2 regions of the Ancylobacter sp. G4_0304 genome follow, and region 2 is predicted to be linked to the other one. Evidence: riboswitches for the same ligand, from Rfam matches in the RefSeq annotation. Region 2 holds a riboswitch; the other holds the start of a gene.

Region 1 (3,804 bases), on a different contig from region 2:
CGTCCCGGTCATCACGATTGCCGTCGCCCAGGAGGCCAGCGCCTGCGTGCCCGCCTGCCGCCCGGCCGGCGCGTGGCGCGCCACCAGTTCGACCGTGCCGAGATAGGTGCAGCCGAAGGTCAGCCCGTGCAGCATCTGCAGGCCGGCCAGCAGCGGCAATGGCGGTTCCAGCGCCATCGCGCCGAAGCGCAGCACCCCGGCAAGGCCGCCAAGCATCAGGAGCCGCTCCGGCCCGAGGCGGGCGGTGGTGCGGGTGCCGACCCGGAACAGCAGCACTTCCGCGAGCACGCCGACCGCCCACAGCAGACCGATCACGGCATCGGAATAGCCGAGAGCGCGCCAGTGCACCGAGGCGAAGGCGTACAGCACGCCATGCGAGCCCTGCACCAGCGCCGCCGCCGCGATGCCGATCGCGAGGATGGCGGTCACGCTGGCCTTCTCGGCGCGCGCGCCGCGCGGCGCCAGCGGCGCTTCCTCCAGCAGCGCGGAAGCCCCCGCCGTGACCAGCGCGCCGGCGACGATGAACCAGATCACCGCGTCGCCCGGCAGAAGCCCCAGCAGCAGGCCGCCGGCCATGTTGCCGCCGATGAAGGACAGCGAGCCCCACAGCCGCACCCGGCCGTAATCCAGCTGCCCGAGTTTGCGCCGCGACACCGCATAGGCGTCGATCACCGGCAGGCTCGGCTGCCAGAAGCAGGTGGCGAGCGCCAGCGCGATCAGCATGGTCGCCGTGCTCGGCGCCAGCGCCACGCCGGCAAAGCACAGCGCGGTCGCCAGCGCGTAGAGCATGAGCGTCGCGCGCGGCCGCCCGCTTCGGTCCGCGATCAGTCCGCCAAGCGGCATGGTGAACAGCCGCGCCGCCATCGGCACGGCGAGCGCGAAGGCGATCCATGAAGCATCGAAACCGCGCGCCTGCAGCCACACCGGGAAGAACGGCATGTAGACGCCGATGCCGAAGAACAGGCCGACATAAACGGCGGCAATGGCGTGACGCGGGGCGAGGACGGGCACGATGCGGGGCTCGGGAGAAAAAGACCGCGCCTCGATATCAGGAAGCCGGGTACGTTGCGAGGCGCGCCATCGCCCGCCTCACCCCCACCAGGCGTGGAAGTGATGCACCGGCCCGTGGCCGCTCCCGATCTCCAGCCGGTCGGCGGCGCCGATGGCGGCGGAAAGATACGCCTTGGCCGCCTCCACCGCCGCCCGCAGCGGCAATCCCTTGGCGAGCCCCGCCGCAATGGCCGAGGACAGGGTGCAGCCGGTGCCATGGGTGTTGCGGGTGGCAAGACGCGGGGCGGAAAGCTCCAGCACGCCCTCCGCGTCGAGCAGCACGTCGATGCTCTCCGGCCCCTCGCCGTGCCCGCCCTTGATCAGCACCGCGTTCGGCCCCATGGCGATCAGGCGCTCCGCCTGCCGGCGCATCGCGGGCAGCGTGGTGGCGGTCTCGTCGTCGAGCAGCGCGGCGGCTTCCGGCAGGTTTGGCGTGATCACCAGCGCGCGCGGCAGCAGGGAGGATCGCAGCGATTCCACCGCTTCGGGCACCAGCAGCCGCGCGCCAGACGCCGCGACCATCACCGGATCGAGCACCACCGTCGTGAGCCCGTGTCGGTCCAGTCCCGCCGCCACCGCCTCGATCGCCTCGGGGCGCGAGAGCATGCCGATCTTCACCGCGTCGACCTTGAGATCGGAGAACACGGCGTCGATCTGCGCGCCGATGAAGGCCGGCGGCACGTCGTGGATCCCGGTGACGCCGAGCGTGTTCTGCGCGGTGAGCGCGGTGATGACGCTCGCGCCGTAAACCCCGAGCGCCGAAAAGGTCTTGAGGTCGGCCTGAATGCCGGCGCCGCCGCCGGAATCCGAGCCCGCAATGGTCACCGCGATAGACGTCTTGGCGTTCATCAGGCGCTCTCCCTTGACCGGGAAGGCCGGGTGCGGACCGGGCGCGGCAAGGCCCCGCGGCGCGCGATCCGTTTCCTCCGCCGGCATGACCCGGATCAGGTTCGTGGGTTGGCTGCGCGCCTGCGGCCTCTGCCGCCGACGCCGGCCTCTCAGCCCTTGCGGGCACCCCAACGCGATCGTTGACCGACGCATAGGCGAAGCTGCCGGCCCTTGCAAGGCGCCCGGGCGGAGGCTGGCACCGAGGGGTTGCGCCCGCGCCCGGCTTCTGTTCCTTTGGCGCACCTGAACCGGCCCGGAATTCCGAAATGGTCCCCTTCTTCGTGCAGATCAAATGCCAGCTCGGCCGCTCCTATGAGGTGGCCAACGCCATCGCCGATGCCGAAATCGCCTCGGAAATCTATTCCACCGCCGGGGAGTTCGACCTTCTCGTGAAGTTCTATGTCACGGAAGGCACGGATATCGGCCATTTCGTGAACCAGAAGGTGCATTCCGTGCCCGGCATCCAGGACACGCGCACGCTCATCACCTTCAAGGCATTCTGAACCGGTCAGACCGAGGGGCCGGAAGGGGTGGTGGAATCGGCCATTGCCCGTGCCAGCGCCTCGGCCTTCCGGCGATCCTGCCACAGCACATAGAGGCCGGCGCCGATCACGATCAGCGCGCCGAGCAGCACCAGAAGCGGCGGGACTTCCGCGAACAGGAAAAAGCCGAGCAGCAGCGACCACAGCATCGCCGAATAGGCGAAGGGTGCGACCACGGAGGCCGGCGCATAGCGATAGCTCTCGGTGAGCAGGATCTGCGCGATGCCGCCCACCACACCGATGGTGACCAGCAGCCCCGCCTCGAACAGGCTCGGCAGGCGCCAGCCCCAGGCCGCCGTCGCCAGCCCCGCCACCGCCGCCAGCGCCTGAAAATAGAACACGATCGCCGCAGTGGTTTCGGTCGCGGTCAGCCGGCGCACCTGCACCATGGCGCCGGCGGTGAAGAAGGCACCGAGCAGCGCGCAGCTTGCGCCGATCACGCTCTCCACCGTGTCGAAACCCTCGCCCATGTGCGGCCACAGCATAATCACCACGCCGCCGAGCCCGACGGCGACCGCCGCCCAGCGATAAAGCATCACCTTCTCGTGCAGGAGCATCGCGGCAAGTGCCACCGTGATCAGCGGCGCGGTGAAACCGATGGCGGTGGCGTCGGCGAGCGGAATACGCGCCAGCGCGGCAAAGCTCAGCCCCATGGCGGTGACGCCGATGGTCCCGCGCACGATATGGCCCACCGGATTGGCGGTGCGCACCGCCGCGCTGATCTCATGGCGCCAGGCGAGCAGCGCCAGCAGCGGGAACAGCGCGAAGAAGGAGCGCGCGAACACCACCTCGCCGGTCGGGACCGTTCCCGACACGATGCGCACCAGCGCTGCCATGATGGTGAAGAGGAAGGTTGCGCCGATCTGCAGCGCAATGCCTTTTGCCGCGTTCATGGCCGCCTTGGAGCACGATGGGCGAGTCTCAGCAAGAGTCCTGACGCGTAACGTGACGGCTCATGGAAACGGGTCGCCGCCCGCGAGCCAGATGCCGCCGAAAACGACGCCCGCTGCGGCCGCAAGGCACGCCAGCGCGAGCAACACAGAGCCCGGCGTCGCCGGCGCGCGGTCGACGAACGCCATGGGCCGCTTGCGCCCGCTCAGCATGGCGAGGATCAAATTATCACTGCCGAACAGCGAATAGGCGAGGTTCGCCGCGACATGCAGCCCGACTAGCCAGAGCAGGATTTCGAAAATCTGGCCGTGCAGGGCGGAGGCCCGCGACACGATATCCGGGTCCACGGCAAGCGCCATCGGCCCGTCGACCATGATGTCATCGGTGGTGAACAGGCCGGTGAGCGCCTGCGCGCCCACCACGGCGAGCAGCG
Region 2 (3,804 bases):
CGCAGCCGAGTTCGATGGCGAGCTGCCAGTAATCATTGACCACGAGTTGCGCGCCGTAGCGCGCGCAGCTTTCCTTCGCCAGCAGGATTTCGCGGCGAAGCTGGTCGGGCTCCATCTCCTTGGCGCGCAGCTGCACCAGCTTGACGCCCTGCGGCAGCAGACGCGGCAGCCAGCTCGCGCGGTCGACGATGAGATAGAACGGGTCGAGCTTCATCTAGGCACCTGAACTTACGCGAAGGGTGGCGATGGATCAGCCGAGCACGGCGCGTCCCATCACCGGGGTTGAGGGAGCGGCCATGTCGCGCGCGTCGATCGGGTCGGCGAGGAAGGCCTCGCGGCCGGCCTCCAGCGCGCGGGCGAAGGCGCGCGCCATGCGCGCCGGATCTCCCGCCTTGGCGACGGCGGTGTTCAGCAGCACCGCGTCATAGCCCAGCTCCATCGCCGCCGCCGCATGGGACGGCACGCCGACGCCGGCATCGACCACGAGGGGAATGCCGGGGAAATGCGCGCGCATGGAGCGCAGGCCATAGGGATTGTTCAGCCCGCGCCCGCTGCCGATCGGCGCGCCCCACGGCATCAGCACCTCGCAGCCGGCGGAAACCAGCTTCTCGGCGACAACGAGGTCCTCGGTCGTGTAGGGGAACACCTGGAAGCCATCGCGCGACAGGATGCGCGCGGCCTCGACCAGGCCGAACACGTCGGGCTGCAGCGTGTCGTCCTCGCCGATCACCTCCAGCTTGACCCAGGGCGTGCCGAACAACTCACGCGCCATCTCGGCGGTGGTGACGGCTTCCTTCACGGTCTTGCAGCCGGCGGTGTTGGGCAGAACCTTCACGCCGAGGTCGCGGATCAGCGACCAGAAACTCTGGCCTGATTTAGCAGCGCCGGATTCGCGGCGCAGCGAGACCGTGACGATCTCGGTGCCGCTGGAGCGGATCGCCTCAGCGAGAATGGCGGGCGAGGGATATTGCGCCGTGCCGAGCAGCAGGCGAGACGACACCTGCGTGCCGTAGAACTCCAGCGGATCGGTGTTAGCGCTCGATGATGTGGCATTCGTGGTGGTGTTCACGGCGTCCATGCTCAGCCTCCCTGCATCGGGGCGAGGATTTCAATGCGGTCGCCTTCAGTGAGCGGGGTCTCGCCGCGGCGGGCGGCGCGCACCATTGTCCCGTTCACCGCAGTGGCGACGACGGCGTCGGCATAGCCGAGCTCGGTGAGAAGTTCGGTCAGGCTGGCCGAGCGGGTCTCGGCCGCCTCACCATTCACGACGATCTTCATCCATCACCTCCGGGAAATGCGTCCCGTCAAAAGCCAGTTCCGCCGCGCGGCGCGCCAGCGCAGGGGCGGCGAGGAAGCCGTGGCGATACAGGCCGTTGACGTAAATGGTCTTTCCCCGCCGGCGCAGGCGCGGCAGATTGTCGGGGAAGGCCGGGCGGACATCCGCGCCGATCTCCACGATTTCCGCTTCGCCAAAGGCCGGGTGCAGCGCGTAGACCGCCCCGAGCAGCTCCAGCATGGAGCGCCCGGTGACGCGGCCGCGCTCGTCATTCTCGATCGAGGTGGCGCCGATCATGAAATGCCCGTCGCCGCGCGGCACGATATAGACCGGGATGCGCGGGTGCAGCATGCGCACCGGGCGCTTGAGCGACACCTCGGTGGAATAGAGCACCAGCATCTCGCCCTTCACGCCGCGCAGGTCAGTGAGCTCGTCGCGGGCGGAAAGGCCCCGGCAGTCGACCACGATATCGGCGTCGTCCGCCTCCGGCGTGAAACCTTCCGCCTCGAATCTCATCTCGACGCCGAACTCGTCGGTCAGCCGACGGGTGAGCGCGGCGAGCGCCTTGCGCGGTTCCAGATGCGATTCGCTGGCGAAGAACAGGCCCTGGTCGAAGCGCCCGTCGAGATCGGGCTCCAGCGCGGCGATGGCGGTGCCGTCGAGCCATTCATAATGATCGGTGCGGCGGGCGAAGCGCCGCAGGTCGGGCAGGTCGCGCGGCTGCGCCAGCACGAGGCTGCCCTCGTTCGGCACGTCCGGCACCGCTTCGCGCCAATAGTCCTGCGATTCCAGCCCCAGCTCGACGATGATCGGCTCCGCGCTCTCGCGCTCGCACCATGGCGCGAGCATGCCGCCCGCATACCATGAGCAGCCGCGCCCGGAACCCGCATTGCGGTCCACCAGCGTCACCCGTGCGCCGCGCCGGGCGAAGGCGTGGGCGCAGGTCAACCCCGCCACGCCAGCGCCGACGATGCGCACCCGCATCGCGTTGCCGGTCGCGCGCGCCGCATCCGTCGCCGTTTCGCCATGGATATCGTTATGCGGGGTCATGCACTCCCTCCCTCCGCCAGTCCGAGCTGGATCAGGTTCAAAGGGTCGCCATGCCGCGCATAACCCGCGCGCCGATGGCCTCTCAGCCTCCTGACGAGGCTCCCCTGGACGGGTCTGATATAATCATTCGAACGGCCGATGTCACGGGAGTGCCGGGAATATTCGCAACACCTCCCGGCCCGGCGCCGCGCGCCGGAACCCGGCCAGAGGCCCTACCGGCTAGGCCTGGCGCGTCGACATGCGCACCACGTTCTCGTTGGTGCCGCGGGTGGCGACGGAGATCGCCTGTTCCAGCGCATCCCGGCTGAACGGCTTGCCGAGCCGCTTGAGATCGGCCCCCGCTTCCGGGGGCAGTTCGGCATAGCCGGTGCCGAGGATGACCGGCAGCTCCGGCCAGCGTTTGCGGATGGCAAGGTAGAGCTGAACGCCGGTCATGCCCGGCATCGCCTGGTCGGTCAGCACCACGTCGAACGTCGCCCCGCCGTCCAGCAGGTTCAGTGCCTGCTGCGCCGAGGACGCCTCGGTCACGACATAGGACAGGTCCTCCAGCATCGCCACCGTGGCCGAGAGCACCAGCGGATCGTCGTCGACCACGAGGATGCGGGCGCCGCTGGAATCCACCACCACGTGCTCCGGCGGCGGCGCGACAAGCGGCTTCGCGGTCTCGTCGGCAATCGGCAGGTAGATCGCCGCCGTCGTCCCCTCGCCCTTGCGGCTGGTCAGCACCAGGCGTCCGCCGGATTGCGCGGCGAGGCCGTGGACCATGGCGAGCCCGAGCCCGGTGCCTTTGCCCACGCCCTTGGTGGTGAAGAATGGCTCGGTGGCGTGCGAGAGCGTTTCCTCGTCCATGCCGATGCCGTCATCGGTAACGGTGAGGCAGAAATAGCGACCGGCCGGCAGCCCCTCGGGCTCCAACGCGGCGCGGGCGGCGTCGATGTCCTCCTCGCGCGCCGCGATCACGATCGAGCCGCCATTGGGCATGGCGTCGCGCGCGTTCACCGCGAGGTTGAGCAGCGACAGTTCGAGCTGGTTGGCGTCGACCCGCGCGCGCGGCAGGCCGAGCGGGAACCGGGTTTCGATCTTCACGCTCGGGCCGATGGAACGGCGCATCAGCTCCGCCATGCCGAGCACCAGCTCGGGCACGTCGACCGGCTGCGGCTTTAGGTCCTGCCGGCGGGCGAAGGCGAGCATGCGCTGGGTGAGCGCCGCGCCGCGTTGCGCCGCCTGCATGGTGTTGCCCAGCAGGAGGCGCAGGCGCGGATCGTCCGGCGCGCGCTTGTTGGCGAGTTCCAGATTGCCGAGGATCACCGCCAGCAGATTGTTGAAGTCGTGGGCGATGCCGCCGGTGAGCTGGCCGACCGCTTCCAGCTTCTGCGCCTGGCGCAGCGCCTCCTCGGCCTGCCGACGCTCGGAGATGTCAATGAGGCCGCACAGCGTCTTGGTCAGGCGCCCTTCCGCGTCGCGCTCGGCGACGGCGG

The links. A riboswitch is a leader RNA that binds a small molecule or an ion and turns the genes downstream of it on or off. The one in region 2 is predicted to bind thiamine pyrophosphate.
Region 1: linked by a shared signal. The riboswitch ahead of thiD (bifunctional hydroxymethylpyrimidine kinase/phosphomethylpyrimidine kinase) and the one ahead of thiO (glycine oxidase ThiO) in region 2 are both predicted to bind thiamine pyrophosphate.

The regions. Positions count from the first base shown of each region.
Region 1 covers NZ_JAZDRM010000008.1:17,811-21,614, forward strand. Annotated here, with positions in the region: gene VRZ77_RS06310 (MFS transporter) at 1-1,011, opposite strand, end outside; gene thiD (bifunctional hydroxymethylpyrimidine kinase/phosphomethylpyrimidine kinase) at 1,090-1,899, opposite strand; TPP riboswitch at 1,969-2,072, opposite strand; gene VRZ77_RS06320 (Lrp/AsnC ligand binding domain-containing protein) at 2,205-2,441, shown strand; gene VRZ77_RS06325 (DMT family transporter) at 2,447-3,373, opposite strand; gene VRZ77_RS06330 (cytochrome b/b6 domain-containing protein) at 3,434-3,804, opposite strand, start outside.
Region 2 covers NZ_JAZDRM010000013.1:32,046-35,849, reverse strand. Annotated here, with positions in the region: gene VRZ77_RS09485 (thiamine phosphate synthase) at 1-214, opposite strand, end outside; gene VRZ77_RS09480 (thiazole synthase) at 251-1,078, opposite strand; gene thiS (sulfur carrier protein ThiS) at 1,081-1,278, opposite strand; gene thiO (glycine oxidase ThiO) at 1,256-2,260, opposite strand; TPP riboswitch at 2,318-2,442, opposite strand; gene VRZ77_RS09465 (MHYT domain-containing protein) at 2,546-3,804, opposite strand, start outside.